DNA from 2 places in the Streptomyces sp. NPDC058239 genome. Region 1 is predicted to be linked to the other one. Evidence: riboswitches for the same ligand, from Rfam matches in the RefSeq annotation. Region 1 holds a riboswitch; the other holds the start of a gene.
The links. A riboswitch is a leader RNA that binds a small molecule or an ion and turns the genes downstream of it on or off. The one in region 1 is predicted to bind glycine.
Positions count from the first base shown of each region.

Region 2: another riboswitch for glycine. It lies ahead of gcvP (aminomethyl-transferring glycine dehydrogenase); the one in region 1 lies ahead of gcvT (glycine cleavage system aminomethyltransferase GcvT).

Region 1 covers NZ_JBHVWS010000017.1:6,681-14,916, forward strand. Annotated here, with positions in the region: gene ACFVYE_RS19700 (L-serine ammonia-lyase) at 1-1,098, opposite strand, end outside; gene glyA (serine hydroxymethyltransferase) at 1,282-2,541, opposite strand; gene gcvH (glycine cleavage system protein GcvH) at 2,561-2,938, opposite strand; gene gcvT (glycine cleavage system aminomethyltransferase GcvT) at 3,030-4,145, opposite strand; glycine riboswitch at 4,286-4,383, opposite strand; gene ACFVYE_RS19720 (AAA family ATPase) at 4,543-5,220, shown strand; gene ACFVYE_RS19725 (enhanced serine sensitivity protein SseB) at 5,303-6,073, shown strand; gene ACFVYE_RS19730 (enhanced serine sensitivity protein SseB C-terminal domain-containing protein) at 6,254-7,036, shown strand; gene ACFVYE_RS19735 (ABC transporter permease) at 7,487-8,236, shown strand, end outside.
Region 2 covers NZ_JBHVWS010000020.1:10,325-18,560, reverse strand. Annotated here, with positions in the region: gene ACFVYE_RS21665 (DUF5999 family protein) at 1-194, shown strand, start outside; gene gcvP (aminomethyl-transferring glycine dehydrogenase) at 282-3,167, opposite strand; glycine riboswitch at 3,362-3,458, opposite strand; gene ACFVYE_RS21655 (PRC-barrel domain-containing protein) at 3,572-3,940, shown strand; gene ACFVYE_RS21650 (DNA polymerase IV) at 3,865-5,325, opposite strand; gene ACFVYE_RS21645 (MerR family transcriptional regulator) at 5,384-6,001, opposite strand; gene ACFVYE_RS21640 (bifunctional nuclease family protein) at 6,170-6,643, opposite strand; gene ACFVYE_RS21635 (MerR family transcriptional regulator) at 6,697-7,440, opposite strand; gene ACFVYE_RS21630 (FHA domain-containing protein) at 7,458-8,236, opposite strand, start outside.

The DNA.
Region 1 (8,236 bases):
GCCGCCGAGGACCTCGGCGAGGGCGCCCGCGGCCATGGAACAGGCGGAGCCGACCTCGCCCTGGCAGCCGACCTCGGCGCCGGAGATGGAGGCGTTCTCCTTGAACAGCATGCCGATGGCTCCGGCGGCGAGGAGGAAGCGGACGACGCTGTCCTCCTTCTCCGCCTCGGTGGCGCCACCGGCCGCGAAGTTCATGTAGTAGTGCAGCACGGCCGGGATGATGCCCGCGGCGCCGTTGGTGGGTGCGGTGACGACGCGGCCGCCCGCGGCGTTCTCCTCGTTGACCGCCATCGCGTAGAGCGTGATCCACTCCATCGCGAGGGTCTGCGGGTCGCCCTCGGCGCGCAGCTGGCGTGCGGTGTTCGCGGCGCGGCGGCGGACCTTGAGGCCGCCGGGCAGGATGCCCTCGCGGGACATGCCGCGCGCGACGCAGGCCTGCATGACGCGCCAGATGTCCAGCAGACCCGAGCGGATCTCGTCCTCGGTGCGCCAGGCCTTCTCGTTCTCCAGCATCAGCGAGGAGATGGACAGACCGGTGTCCTTCGAGAGCCGCAGCAGTTCGTCGCCGGTGCGGAAGGGGTGCTTCAGCACGGTGTCGTCGAGGACGATCCGGTCCTCGCCCACCGCGTCCTCGTCGACGACGAAGCCGCCGCCGACGGAGTAGTAGGTCTTCTCCAGGAGAGGGGCGCCCTCGTGGTCGAAGGCGAAGATCGTCATGCCGTTGGCGTGGTACGGAAGCGCCTTGCGTCGGTGCAGGATCAACTGCTCGTCGGCGTCGAAGTCGATCTCGTGCATGCCGAGGAGGTTGATCCGGCCGGTGGTACGGATCCGCTCCACCCGGTCGTCGGCGGACTCCACGTCGACGGTACGGGGCGACTCGCCCTCCAGGCCGAGCAGAACGGCCTTGGGGGTGCCGTGGCCATGACCGGTCGCGCCGAGCGAGCCGTACAGCTCGGCGCGTATGGAGGCGGTGTGGGCGATGAGGCCCTCGTTCTTCAGTCGGCGCGCGAACATACGGGCGGCGCGCATCGGGCCGACCGTATGGGAGCTGGACGGGCCGATGCCGATCGAGAACAGGTCGAAGACCGAGATGGCCACGGGGTGACTCCTAAGGGTTGGTAGACGCCGTTGTCTGCCGGGTGATGCGGTACGGGCCGGTCGGCCCGAAGAGCAGCGGGGACAAGGGATGGGGCACCGCGCCCACTGTCCAGTGTGCGCGGTGCCCCGCCCGAAACGTGACGAACTGTGTCCCGGATTACTCAGGACAACCTGTGACCCGGACTACTTCAGGCCGGGATACAGCGGGAACTTCTCGGCCAGCGCGACGACGCGGGCCTTCAGGTTGTCCGCGTCGTAGGACGGCTTGAGCGCCGACGCGATGATCTCCGCGACCTCGGTGAAGTCCTCGGCCTGGAAACCACGGGTGGCCAGGGCCGGCGTACCGATCCGCAGACCCGAGGTGACCATCGGCGGCCGCGGGTCGTTCGGGATGGCGTTCCGGTTGACCGTGATGCCCAGCTCGTGCAGCCGGTCCTCGGCCTGCTGGCCGTCCAGCTCGGAGTTGCGCAGGTCGACGAGGACCAGGTGGACGTCCGTACCGCCGGACAGCACGGAGACACCGACCTCGGTGACGTCCGGCTGGACCAGGCGCTCGGCGAGGATGCGGGCGCCGTCCAGGGTGCGCTGCTGGCGCTCCTTGAACTCCTCGGTCGCCGCGACCTTGAACGAGACCGCCTTGGCCGCGATCACGTGCTCCAGCGGACCACCCTGCTGGCCCGGGAAGACCGCGGAGTTGATCTTCTTGGCGAGCTCCTGCGTCGACAGGATGACGCCACCGCGCGGACCGCCGAGGGTCTTGTGCGTGGTGGTCGTGACGACATGGGCGTGCGGCACCGGGTTGGGGTGCAGGCCCGCGGCCACCAGGCCGGCGAAGTGCGCCATGTCGACCATCAGGTAAGCGCCGACCTCGTCCGCGATGCGGCGGAAGGCGGCGAAGTCCAGCTGACGGGGGTACGCGGACCAGCCGGCGACGATCAGCTTCGGCTTGGACTCCTTGGCCAGACGCTCGACCTCGGCCATGTCCACGACGCCGGTCTCGTCGACGTGGTAAGGGACCACGTTGTAGAGCTTGCCGGAGAAGTTGATCTTCATGCCGTGGGTCAGGTGGCCGCCGTGGGCCAGGCTCAGGCCCATGATCGTGTCGCCCGGCTTCAGCAGCGCGAACATTGCGGCGGCGTTGGCCTGCGCACCGGAGTGCGGCTGGACGTTCGCGGCCTCGGCGCCGAACAGCGCCTTGATGCGGTCGATGGCGATCTGCTCGACGACGTCGACGTGCTCACAGCCGCCGTAGTAGCGGCGGCCGGGGTAGCCCTCGGCGTACTTGTTGGTGAGGACGGAGCCCTGGGCCTCCATGACCGCGACCGGAGCGAAGTTCTCCGAGGCGATCATTTCGAGGGTGGACTGCTGACGGTGGAGCTCGGCGTCGACAGCGGCGGCGACGTCCGGGTCCAGCTCGTGGAGGGAGGAGTTGAGAAGCGACATCAGGTGGTCCCTTTGGGTCTCAGTTGCCGGAGAACTCGGTGTACTCGTCGGCGGAGAGCAGGTCCTTCGGCTCCTCCGCCATACGTACCTTGAACAGCCAGCCGCCCTCGAAGGGAGCGGAGTTCACCAGCGACGGATCGTCCACGACGTCCTGGTTCGCGGCGGTGACCTCACCGGTCACCGGCGAGTACAGGTCGCTCACCGACTTGGTCGACTCCAGCTCACCGCAGGTCTCGCCCGCGGTCACCGTGTCACCGACCTCGGGGAGCTGGGCGTAGACGACATCGCCGAGCGCGTTGGCGGCGAACTCGGTGATACCGATCGTGGCCACACCGTCCTCGACGGCCGACAGCCACTCGTGCTCCTTGCTGTAACGCAGCTGCTGGGGGTTGCTCATGACCTGAATTCTCCTGTACGCGGGGGAGTGCTGATGAACGGTGGTCTTACGGTGTGAGACGCGACTGCGTCACTTCCGAGGTGCGCGGACGTCACTTCTGGCGCTTGTAGAACGGCAGTGCCACGACCTCGTACGGCTCGTGGCTGCCCCGGATGTCCACTCCGACGCCCGCGGTACCGGGCGTGGCGTGCGCGGCGTCCACGTACGCGATGGCGATCGGCTTGCCCAGGGTGGGCGACGGGGCGCCCGAGGTGACCTCGCCGACGACCTGGCCGCCGGCGACAACGGAGAAACCGGCGCGCGGCACCCGGCGGCCCTCGGCGATCAGCCCGACCAGCTTGCGGGGCGGAGCGGTCTCGGCGCGCTCGGCGGCGGCCTGGAGGGCCTTGCGGCCGACGAAGTCGCCCTCCTTCTCGAACTTCACGACCCGGCCCAGACCGGCGTCGAAGGGGGTCAGCTCGGTGGTCAGCTCGTGCCCGTAGAGCGGCATGCCGGCCTCCAGGCGCAGCGTGTCGCGACAGGAGAGCCCGCACGGGATCAGGCCGTGGGAGGCGCCCGCCTCGGTGAGGGCCTTCCACAGGCGCTCGGCGTGCTCGGGGGCGACGAACAGCTCGAAGCCGTCCTCGCCGGTGTAGCCGGTACGGGCGATCAGGGCGGGGACACCGGCGACCGTGCCGGGCAGACCGGCGTAGTACTTCAGACCGTCCAGGTCGGCATCGGTGACGGAGGCCAGGATGGCGGGGGACTCGGGGCCCTGGACGGCGAGCAGCGCGTACGCGTCGCGGTCGTCGCGCACCTCGGCGTCGAAGCCGTCGGCCCGCGCGGTCAGCGCGTCCAGCACGATCTGGGCGTTCCCGGCGTTGGCGACGACCATGTATTCGGTGTCACCCAGGCGGTAGACGATGAGGTCGTCCAGGATCCCGCCGTCCTCGGCGCAGATCATCGTGTAGCGGGCGCGGCCCACGGCCACGGTGCCGATGTTGCCGACCAGCGCGAAGTTCAGGAAGGCCGCGGCCGCGGGGCCGGTGACGGTGATCTCGCCCATGTGCGACAGGTCGAAGAGACCGGCCCTGGTGCGCACCGCGTTGTGCTCGTCGCGCTCGCTGGCGTACCGCAGGGGCATGTCCCAGCCCGCGAAGTCGGTCATGGTCGCGCCCAGCGAACGGTGCAGGGCATCGAGGGCGGTGAGACGGGGGGCGGTGCTCATGGATGTGGCTCCCAGGGCATGACGACGAGGACAATCCCTCCCCATCTGTCATCGGAACCTGAGAGGTTCGCCGAGATCCCCTGAAGGGTTCGGCTTGCACCTTGGGTGGAGCCGCAGAGCGGCCCGCTTTTCAGATCTGCCTCATCCACGCGGTACGGGGCCTGAGAGATTCAAGGGAGGAACTTGCTCCTTCGGCGCCCGGCACATGCAGTGACCGGAACTCTCCCGCGCGGATTCAAGCGGCCTTTATGCAGTTGGCCGGGTCATCATCGCATGCATCGCACTGGAGTGGGGCCCGGGTCCCTCACGGAAATCAGCGGCGTGGACGGTTGTGCCGCATTACCTTTTCTTTACACTTCATGGGCATACGTGGGGTGACCCGACTAGGGGGAGGGCGATGACGTTGCAGCGGTACGCGACGACCGCGGAGATCGCGCACGGCGCGATGCCCGCACAGCCAGGGGCTCCGGCCACGGAGACGCTCGGCACGCACGCGCCCGTCGTACGGGATCTGCGGGAGCGGGCCGGGCGCAGCCCGCACAGCCTGCACTTCGCGGCGGGCGACGTGGTGGTGGTCTCCGGGCTGCCAGGCAGCGGCAAATCGACGCTCATCCGGCGGGCGGTCACAACGGCCCGTGCCATCGACTCCCAGGACACCCGGGACCGCTGGGCGAGGCTGATGCCCCGTTTACTCCCGTACGCCCTCTATCGCCCCCTCGTCCGCGTCGCCCACTACTGGGGACTGTGGCGGGCGCTGCGCTCCGGCGAGTCCGTCGTCGTCCACGACTGCGGAACCCAGGCGTGGGTACGCGGCTGGCTGGCCCGTGACGCGCGGCGCCGGGGCCGCGTCCTCCACCTCGTCCTGCTCGACGTCACACCGCAGACGGCGAGGGAGGGCCAGCGGGAGCGTGGACGCGGGGTCTCCGGATATGCGTTCGCCCGGCACCGCAGGGCGGTGGGGAGGCTGCTGCGGAACACCGAGACCGGCCTGCTGCCGCCCGGGTGCGTCTCGGCGGTGCTGCTGGACCGGGAAGCGGCGGGGAAGTTGGGCCGGATCGCGTTCGCGGACGCATAGGGCCTTGGGGGGCGAGGGGCCGAAGGACCCGGCGGCCGGGCGTTAATCTTCTGCCGGAAGGCTCGGGCAAGAAGGGGAAGCAGTGGACATTCCGGCACAGGTCCAGTCCCATCCGCAGAGCGGATGGCCGGCCAATGAGCTCGAAGAAGTTCTGATGGCCTCGGTGGGCAGCCCGGAGGCGGGCGGACGGCTCGTCGAGGTGCTCGGGCGCAGCCACGTCTGGGTGCCTCTGCCGGGCGGAGGCGGACCCGACTCCTCCGAACTGGACCTGCCCACGCTGGAGATCGAGGGCGCACCATACGTTCCCGTGTTCAGCTCCGAACAGCAGTTCCTCGGCTGCGTCGGTACCCATATGTCCTTCACCGTCGCGCCCGCCCGTGAGTTCGCCCGCGGTCTGCCCCCGCAGCTCGGCATCGCCGTGAACCCGGGCGGCGCCGTCGGGATGCCGCTGCCGCCGCCCGCCGTGGCCGAGCTCTGCCGCGCCGGACGCACCCCGCTGGACGGGCCGGCCAGCGGAGGCAGGGTCCGGCTGTACGAGCCGACCTGGCAGGAGGAGCCCGTCGACTTCCTCTCCGCGGCGGCCGGCGAATTCGAGGAGAGCGGTGTCGTGCTCACCGCCCGCCGGGCGCTGGCCAGCATCGAGGGCGGCGAGCCCGTTCTCTTCATCGGCGTCGAGTTCTCCACCTGGGAGGGCGCCGGGCGCAACGCCCCGATGGACGCCCTCGGCCGTGCGCTCGGCCGGGTCGAGGTGCCCTGGCCGGTCAATCTGGTCCTGCTCGATGTGGCGCAGGACCCGGTCGGCGACTGGATGCGGGAGAAGGTCCGGCCGTTCTACCGGCGCGCGGGCCAGTAGCGCCCGGCGCGGCGCCCGCGGACGCCTTCGGGGCGGATCACCGCGTCGACCCAAGGCGTCAAGTCGGTGTCAGGACCGGCGCATAAGCTGGTTTGATGGCTGGTGCCACGGCACCATGCCGCACCCGTGTGCCCCGGGAGCGGCGGGCCGACACAGTGGATCGAAGAGGGGCGGGACCAGGTGAGTGCGTCAGGCACCGCGGCGGCCGGGCAGGTCGAGCACATGCTGCGCCAAGTGACGCCCGGGCGCTACGACGCGTACGAGGCGCTGCTGCAGGCCCTCGCGAACGGCCGGATCTGGATGCTCCTCTGGCACGGCCAGGCGGGCTCGCCCGACGCCCAGTACGGGAACATGGAGATCGACGGCCTCGGCTACGCGCCCTGTGTGACCTCCGCCCAGGAGCTCTCGGCCAGCGGCTGGAACCGGGCCCATGAACTGGTCGGCGGCCGCGACATCGCCCGCGCCCTCTTCCCCGACCGATGGGGCATCTGGCTCAACCCGCACGCCCCGGGCGGCGGCGTGGGCATCCCCTGGCTGGATCTGCGCCGGATCGCCACCGGCCTCGACCGGATGCCCGCGGGCCCGCTCCGGCTCACCGAGCCGGCCATCGAGATCCCGCAGTTCTACGCCCTGCTCTCACAGAACGCCCATCACACCCCCGCGATCCGCTCGCTGCGCCGCGCCTGGGTCCAGCCCGCGCTCGGCGTCCCGTATCTCGCCATCGGTCTCGACCTCTACGACACGAGCCAGACCTCGGTCGACGCGGTGCGCGCGATGATGCAGCAGTCGATCGGCGCGGTCCCGGAGGGGCTGCCCGTCTCCACCGTCGCGATGTCCGACGAGTACGACCCGGTCGCGATGTGGCTGCGTGCCAACTCCCGTCCGTTCTACGACCGCGAGGCCCACGCACCGGCGGACCCGGTGGCGGGCTACGGCTATCCGCCGCCGCAGGGCGCGTACTGATCCTGCCGGCAGCGGAGTCGCGCCTCCCCGGCACCCGAAATGTCGCTGTACGCATCCGACTTCCGGGATGCGGCGACTCGTTCCCGTCCGTGCCCGGGTGAAGCGGCACGTCGCCCGGACATCCGCCCACGGGCCGGAACTCCCGCATGTCCGAGATCTCCGTGCTGGGGGTGTCTGATGGTGAAAGCGACGCGAATCTACGCGCGTGCCCCCTTCCACCTCAACTGACCTGTGTTCGAGGGGCGTTCACATGCGTCCGGATAACGGAACACCCCTGACCGCATCACGGTTAGGCATCCATTCGCCTGACGGTATGGCTACCTCGCGCGACAGCAATGAAGACTCCCGCAGCAAGGGCGTCTTGCCGCCTCTGCGTACGACTGACTGATCGAGCCGCCACAGCGGCCAGTTCGGCCCGGCCACCGCCGGTTGAGAGGGGTCCTTGCCACGATGACGGCACCACTGCACGAGCCGACCACGGAAGCGGATCCGATCGCGACCGGCGGTCCCGCAGCCGACTCCGGGGTGAAGAAGGTCGAGGGGCGCTCCCTCAAGCAGATTGCCTGGAACCGCCTCAAGCAGGACAAGGTCGCTCTGACGGGTGGCATCGTTGTCCTCGTCCTGATCGTGGTGGCCGTCTTCGCGCCCCTGATCGTTGGCCTGCTGGGACACCCGCCGAACGATTTCCACCAGGACAAGCTCGATCCGCTGACCAATCTCCCCACGGGACCCCTCGGCGGCGTGAGTGGCGACTTCCTCTTCGGTGTCGAGCCCAACAAGGGGCGCGACATCTTCAGCCGGATCGTCTACGGCGCCAGGATCTCGCTGCTCGTGGCGTTCCTGGCGGCCCTGGTCGCCGTGGCGCTCGGCACGTTCTTCGGGATCATCGCCGGTTACTTCGGCGGCTGGGTGGACGCGGTGATCAGCCGGGTGATGGACGTGCTGCTGTCCTTCCCGCAGCTCCTCTTCATCATTTCCCTCGTCTCGGTCCTCCCCGACGACCTGCTCGGCCTCACCGGCAGCGGGGTGCGCATCGCCGTACTCGTCGCGGTCATCGGCTTCTTCGGCTGGCCGTACGTGGGACGCATCGTTCGCGGCCAGACGCTTTCGCTGCGTGAACGCGAGTACGTGGAAGCGGCGCGCAGTCTCGGCGGCGGGCGGACGCACATCCTCTTCCGTGAGCTGCTGCCGAACCTGGTG
Region 2 (8,236 bases), on a different contig from region 1:
AGCCACCATGCCCGACCGCCGACTCAGCCGACCGGGAAGCCGCCCGCCTGACGGCACACCATCCGGAACAGGGCTGGAGCCTGCTGTGCAACGGCGTCCTGCTCTTCGAGGACACCGGTGAGCTGCTCCCGGACGGGCAGATCATCGCCCCGCACCGGCCCCTGGAGACCGGCCGGGTGATGAAGGCCGCCTGACCGCGGCCGGTACGAACTGGGGCCGGCCCGGAGAACCCTCCGCACCGGCCCCGACGCATGTCCGCGTCACGCCCTACCGCTCATGCCTCAGTTGTCGTACTCGTCCAGCGGCGGGCAGGAGCAGACGAGGTTGCGGTCACCGAAGGCACCGTCGATCCGTCGCACCGGCGGCCAGTACTTGTCGGCGGCCGAGACTCCGGCCGGGAAGACCGCCACCTCACGGCTGTAGCCGTGGTCCCACTCCCCGCCCAGCATCGCCGCGGTGTGCGGAGCGTTGCTCAGCGGGTTGTCGTCCGCGCTCCACTCGCCGGAGGCCACCTTCTCGACCTCGCCACGAATGGCGATCATCGTGTCGCAGAATCGGTCGAGCTCCGCGAGGTTCTCGCTCTCGGTCGGCTCGATCATCAGCGTCCCGGCGACCGGGAACGACATGGTCGGCGAGTGGAAGCCGTAGTCGATCAGACGCTTGGCAATGTCGTCGACGCTGACGCCGGTGGCCTTGGAGATCGGCCGCAGGTCCACGATGCACTCGTGCGCGACGAGCCCGGCCGGGCCGTTGTACAGGATCGGGTAGTGCGGTTCGAGACGCTTGGCGATGTAGTTGGCGGCGAGTACGGCAACCTGCGTCGCACGCTTCAGGCCCTCCCCGCCCATCAGGCGTACGTACGCCCAGGAGATGGGGAGAATACCGGCCGAGCCCCACGGAGCGGCCGAGATCGGTCCGACACCGGTCTCGGGGCCCGCCGCGGGCTGCAGCGGGTGGTTCGGCAGGTACGGCGCGAGGTGCGCGCGGACACCGACCGGGCCGACGCCGGGACCGCCGCCGCCGTGCGGGATGCAGAAGGTCTTGTGCAGGTTCAGGTGCGAGACGTCGCCGCCGAACCGTCCCGGCTTGGCGAGGCCGACCAGCGCGTTGAGATTGGCACCGTCGACGTAGACCTGACCGCCGGCATCGTGCACCTCGGCGCAGATGTCGGCGACGTGCTCCTCGAACACACCGTGCGTCGACGGGTACGTGATCATGAGCACGGCAAGCTCGTCGCGGTGCTTCTCGATCTTGGCGCGGAGGTCCTCGATGTCGACCTCGCCGTCGTCGGCGGTCTTCACCACGACGACCTTCATGCCGGCCATCACGGCGCTGGCGGCGTTGGTGCCGTGCGCGGAGGACGGGATGAGGCAGATGGTCCGCTGGTCGTCGCCGCCTGCCCGGTGGTACGCACGCACGGCCAGAAGACCGGCGAACTCGCCCTGCGATCCGGCGTTCGGCTGGATCGAGACCGCGTCGTACCCGGTGACCTCGGCGAGGCGCTCCTCAAGCTCACGGATGAGGGTGAGGAAGCCCTGCGCCTGCTCGGCCGGCGCGAAGGGGTGCAGTGCGCCGAACTCGGGCCAGGTGATCGACTCCATCTCGGTGGTCGCGTTCAGCTTCATGGTGCAGGAGCCGAGCGGGATCATTCCGCGGTCCAGGGCGTAGTCCCGGTCGGCGAGCTTGCGCAGGTAGCGCAGCATCGCGGTCTCGGAACGGTGCTGGTGGAAGACCGGGTGGGTGAGGATCTCGTCGGTGCGCAGCAGGCCCTCGGGCAGTGCGTCGGCGGTCGCGGCGTCCAGCGCCTCGATGTCCCCGTCGGCGCCGAAGGCGGCCCAGACGGCGGCGATCTGCGTACGCGTGGTGGTCTCGTCGCAGGCGAGGGAGACCAGGTCTGCGTCGACGAGCCGCAGATTGACACCGCGCTCGCGGGCGTCGGCCACGACATCGGCGGCCTTCCCCGGGACACGCACGGTGAGGGTGTCGAAGTAGGCGCCGGTCACGACCTCGATACCGGAGGCGCGCAGGCCCTCGGCCAGGATCGTCGCGTAGCGGTGGGTGCGCCGAGCGATCGTCCGCAGCCCGTCCGGGCCGTGGTAGACGGCGTACATCCCGGCCATGACGGCGAGCAGCACCTGAGCGGTACAGATGTTGCTGGTGGCCTTCTCGCGGCGGATGTGCTGCTCGCGGGTCTGCAGGGCCAGCCGGTATGCCTTGTTGCCGTCCGCGTCGACGGAAACGCCGACGAGGCGGCCCGGCAGGCTGCGGGCGAACTTCTCGCGTACGGCCATGAAGCCGGCGTGCGGTCCCCCGAAGCCCATCGGTACACCGAAGCGCTGCGTGGTGCCGACCGCGATGTCCGCGCCCAGGTCGCCCGGCGAGGTGAGCAGGGTCAGGGCCAGCAGATCGGCGGCGACCGTGACGACCGCACCGAGCTCGTGGGCCTGCTCGATGACGGGCTTGATGTTCCGTACCGCACCGGAGGCGCCCGGGTACTGCACCAGGACACCGAAGACGCCGCGCTCGGCGATCTCCGCCGGAATGCCGTCGGAGAGGTCGGCGACGACGACCTCGACACCGGTCGGCTCGGCGCGGGTCTCGATGACGGCGATCGTCTGCGGCAGGACGTCGGCGTCGACCAGGAAGACACCGTTCTTGACCTTGCCGACACGCCGCGAGAGCGCCATGGCCTCGGCGGCCGCGGTGCCCTCGTCGAGCAGCGAGGCGCCGGAGGTGGGCAGCCCGGTCAGCTCGGCGACCATCGTCTGGAAATTGAGGAGCGCCTCCAGGCGGCCCTGCGAGATCTCCGGCTGGTACGGCGTGTAGGCCGTGTACCAGGCGGGGTTCTCCATGACGTTGCGGAGGATCACCGGCGGGGTGAAGGTGCCGTAGTAGCCGAGCCCGATCATCGGGGCCAGCACCTGGTTGCGGTCGGCGAGGGAACGCAGCTCTGCCAGGACCTCGGCCTCGGTGCGGGCGGTCGGCAGCTGCAGCGCCTCCGCGCTCTTGATGACATCGGGCACCGCTGCCGCGGTCAGCTCGTCCAGCGAGCCGTAACCGATCTGAGCGAGCATCTTCGACTGCGCCTCGGCATCGGGACCGATGTGGCGCTCTTCGAACGGAATGCCCTGCTCCAGCTGGGAGAGCGAAGTGCGACGGGGGGTCATGGTGGAGGCCTCCTGGTCTGTCACGACCTGCGAGGGGCACCACGGCGCGGGTGCCCGAACGGCCTCCCCCTCTGTCATCTCAACCTGAGAGCTTCACCGGCGCGCCCTGCGGCGTACCGGCTTTCACCGTCGGTGAGGAAGGGAATCGTACCGGCACTCGGCCGCACGAAACCCGCCCTGCTTTCCAGAGTGACCTCGTCCGTGCGGTACGGGGGCCTGAGAGATTCCGGGGAGGATTTGCTCCTTCGGCGCCTTCGGATTCGCTCCGGAGGACTCTCCCGCACGGGGTCAGCAGCCATCACCAGCCTACCAGCGGGGTTCGCGGCGGAATTCTCGAGTGGCCAACCCCTCGGATCTGCACTTCTGTAGTGCTTGTGGAGTAGCCGCGACCAGTGGGAGGGACCGTGCAGACCGACATCGATCCGCGCAGCCTGATCGGCCGCAAAGCGTTCGACCGCAAGGGCACCAAGATCGGAACCGTGGACGAGGTGTACCTCGACGACGCGACCGGTGTGCCCGAGTGGGCGGCCGTACGTACCGGACTGTTCAGCCGGGATGCGTTCGTCCCGCTGGAACCCAGCGAATTCGTGGAGGATTCGCTCCGCGTCCCCTTCGACCGTGCGCTGATCAAGGACGCGCCAGACTTCGGCGTAGGCCGCCATCTCTCACCGGAACAGGAACTCCAGCTCTACCGGCACTACGGTCTGGACTCCCCGCCCGCGGAGACCGGCCCGGACGGGGACTTCGGCAGACTGGCCGGCCAGGACGAGTAGTCCACCGGGTTCCGCACCAGCGGCAGCGGATCGGCCGGCTGCAGTTCCGGATCGTCGATGCGGAACGTGCGCACCCGGCCGGGCGCCGATTCGGGTTCCTCGAACCGCACCGTCACCCGGCCGACACCGCTGCCCTGCACCCAGCCATGGCCGTAGGTGTCGTGACGTACGTCGTGTCCGGCGGGCCAGCGCCGTGCGGCGAGCTGCTCGGCGGTCTCCTGGACCTCCTCCCACGCACCGTCCACCGGCTTGTCCCCGTCGCCCCCCGCCTCTGTCTCCTCCTCGGCGGCTTCGCCGGTGACGGGCTGCTCACCGGCGGCCTGGGCGAAGAGGTCTTCCTGCGTGTAGTCGGCAAGCCCCGTGACGCCCACCCCCAGGAGCCGCACTCCTCCGGTGGTGTCCACGGCCTCCAGGAGCCGTGCGGCGGCCTCCCGGACCACTGCCTGGTCGTCCGTGGGCCCACGCAGCGTCTCGGACCTCGTGAGCGTGGAGAAGTCGTACCGCCGTACCTTCAGTACCACCGTCCGCCCGGACCGCCCCGCACCCCGCAGCCGCTGGACGCATCGGTCGGCCAGCCGTTCCACCTCCGTCCTGACCCGCACCCGGTCGTGCAGATCCGCGTCGAAGGTGTCCTCGACCGACACCGATTTCGCGTCCCGCTCCGCGACCACGGGCCGGTCGTCGTATCCGAACGCCATGCGGTGCAGCGAGCCGCCGTGCGCCTTCCCCAGCAGGCGTACGAGCTCCGCCTCACCCGCCTCGACCAGGTCATTGACCGTCGTCATCCCGGCGCGGCGCAGATGGTCCGCCGTCGCGGGCCCGACGCCGGGGAGAATCCGTACCGACATCGGCGCGAGCAGTTCCCGCTCCGTCCCCGGCTCTATGAGCAGCAGCCCGTTCGGTTTCGCCTCCTCCGAAGCGATCTTGGCCAGCATCTTGGAACCGGCGAGCCCAACCGAGCCGGTGAGCCCCGTGACCGCCTTGATGGCCGTACGCAGCTGCTCACCGATCTCCAGCGCGGAAGCGGCGTCATCGGCCGTGCCACCCGCTTCGAGGTCCACAAAGGCTTCGTCCAGGCTGAGCGGCTCCACCAGCGGGGAGAGCCGCCCCAGCAGCTCCATCACCTGGTCACTGACCGTCCGGTACAGCAGGAAGCGGGGCACCAGATAGGCCGCGTTCGGAGCCAGCCGCCGTGCCTGCGCCGTGGGCATCGCCGAATGCACCCCGAAGCACCGTGCCTCGTACGACGCGGTGGCGACGACTCCACGCGGTCCCAGCCCGCCCACCACGACCGGTTTGCCGCGCAGGCTTGGTTTCGCCGCCTGCTCGGCAGAGGCGTAGAAGGCATCCATGTCCAGATGCAGGATGGTGGGCGCGGCTCTCACATCAATCGATGCTGCCCTACGGCACTGACAATCGCCGCGCCCGATTCCCCGGCCGGGGTCAGCCGGCGCGGTTGCGTCGACGCGCGAGCTCATCGGCGGGGTTGTTCCTGACCAGCGTCTCGCCGGTGTCCACCCGCTCACCGTGCAGCTGTGACAGGGCGGAGTCGACGTCCTGCCACACCACACCCACGGCGATACCGAAAACCCCCTGGCCGCCCTGGAGCAGATCGACGACCTGGTCGGGCGAGGAGCACTCGTAGACCGTCGCCCCGTCGCTCATCAGCGTCATCCGCTCAAGATCCTGGAAACCGCGGGCCCGCAGATGCTGAACCGTGGTGCGGATGTTCTGCAGGGCGACACCCGTGTCCAGGAAACGCTTCACGATCTTCAGCAGGACAACGTCCCGGAAGCTGTAGAGCCGCTGTGTGCCCGAGCCGTATGCCGGACGCACGCTCGGCTCGACCAGCCCCGTGCGCGCCCAGTAGTCGAGCTGCCGATAGGTGATCCCCGCGGCCGCGCAAGCTGTCGGCCCGCGATAGCCGATGTCGTTGGCCGATGCCACGCCGCCCCCCGCCACCGCCGCCGGTTTAACCGGTTGCCTGATGGTGTGGCCGGCTGTACTCCCCTGCTGCGGATACGGCCCACCCGCTGCCGTACCGTCGCCGCTGCTTCTCACGCCGACCTCCGTCCTTGACCTGCCATCTCGAAGGTAGGCAGTCACTCGGGGTGCGTCAACGATCGCCACACTCGGCACGCCGAGTGATAATCACCCTGAGAGTGGTTTCCCGTGTCCTGCGAGCGGGAAAGGCTTGTCGGATGCGCTGACTGCGACCCCGTAGAACGGTTACTGACTGTTGGTACCGAAGTCCTCCGGTGAAATCTGGTCAAGGAACTCGCGGAACTTCTCCACCTCGTCCTCCTGCTCGTCCGGGATGGCGATACCGGCATCGTCGAGCACCCCGTCACTGCCGTAGATCGGCGTTCCGGTGCGCAGTGCGAGCGCTATGGCGTCGGACGGCCGCGCGCTCACCTCGACCCCGCTGGCGAAGACCAGCTCCGCGTAGAAGACCCCTTCCCGCAGGTCCGTGATACGGACCTCGGTGAGCTCTTGGCCGACGGCCTCGAGCACATCCTTGAAGAGATCATGGGTCAGCGGCCTGGCCGGAGCCATGCCCTGCTGGGCGAAGGCGATCGCGGTCGCCTCACCAGGACCGATCCAAATGGGGAGGTACCGGTCGCCTCCCACTTCACGCAGGAGCACGATCGGTTGGTTGGAGGGCATTTCCACCCGGACACCCACAACGTCGAGCTCGTTCACACAGCAACCCTAGGACGTGCTCGGCAGGTTTGGGTAGTCGGGCACCGACGTGATCAGTGGAACCGGACCCGCAGAGCGGTCTGCACAAGCGCCGAATGAAGCCGTACGGACAGCTCTGCGAGCTCCCTCGCGGTGGCCTCCGCATGCGCTCTGGTCTGCGGATTCCGGTGCCGGCGCAGGGGCGCGACCACCTGCTCGATGAGTCCCGCCTCTCGGTCCGCGGCCGCCCGAATGGCACGCAGGTGACGCGGTTCCAGACCGAATCGACCCAGATCCGCCACAAGCTTGGCCACCGTGACCATCTCCGCCTCGTAACCGCCCTCGGCGGTCGGAACGACCAGGCCGTACGACTCCCACTCATCCAGGTCGCTCTCGGCGACCTCAGCGGCCGCCAGCAGCTCGGCACGGCCGATACGGGCCGCGGTCGCCCGTCCGGGGCCGACGTCCCAGCCGCCGTCGGTCGGATCCCGCGGATCGCCCCCGGACGGCAGCGTGGACTGTTCGCCACGGGCGAGAGCATCCAGATGCTCTCGGATGACCTTCAGCGGGAGGTAGTGGTCCCGCTGCATACGCAGCACCTGAGCCAGCCGCTCCACGTCGGCCCCACGGAACTTGCGATAACCGGAGGGGGTCCGCTGCGGTTCGACGAGACCTTCGGCCTCCAGGAAGCGAATCTTGGAGATCGTGACTTCGGGAAACTCGTCCCGCAGTTGCAGGAGCACCGTGCCGATGCTCATCGGGCGGTCGTCGGCGGTGGCGGTGCCGTGACCGGCACCGCCCGTCGGTGTTCTCAGCATGGACCTTCCCTGACGGGTCAGATGCCCCGCTGGCTCGCGTAGAAGACCAGTCGGTACTTGCCGATCTGCACTTCGTCACCGTTGGACAGGGCGACGGAGTCGATGCGCTCGCGGTTGACGTAGGTGCCGTTCAGGCTGCCCACGTCCCCGACCGTGAAGCTGCCGTCGGGGCTCCTACGGAACTCCACATGCCGCCGCGACACCGTCACGTCGTCGAGGAAGATGTCGCTCTGCGGATGGCGGCCTGCCGTGGTCAGCTCACCGTCCAGCAAGAAGCGGCTGCCGGAGTTCGGACCACGTCGTACCACCAGGAGTGCCGAGCCGAGCGGAAGAGCATCGACTGCGGCCTGCGCCTCAGGCGAGAGGGACGGTACGGGCGTCTGCCCGGTGGCCTCCGCCTCGTATGCCTCAAGACCGGAGATGGAGATGGTCGAGGTCGTCTCCGAGGCACGCTCGGGAATTCCACCCTTCAGCGGCGCACCGCAGTTGGAGCAGAAGCGACTGGCCTCGGCGTTGCGATGCCCGCACCTCGTACAGACCGGCATGGATGAACCCTCCTGCCTCGGGGGGAACCCTCCACCCGCACTTGAGGTTGACGGTTCCGAGAAACCTATGCGGCCGGCACCGGCAGGGTCAACAGACGACGCGCCGGAAGCGCCCGAATTGTCACTGCCCGAACCGGACACCTGATCACGGAAGAGCGGGCGCTCCGAACCCTGCTCCTCTGCCTGGCCATGACGCGGTGCGCGATGGCGGGCAGCTTCATCGCGAGCGCTCTTGCCGAACAACTTCCCAA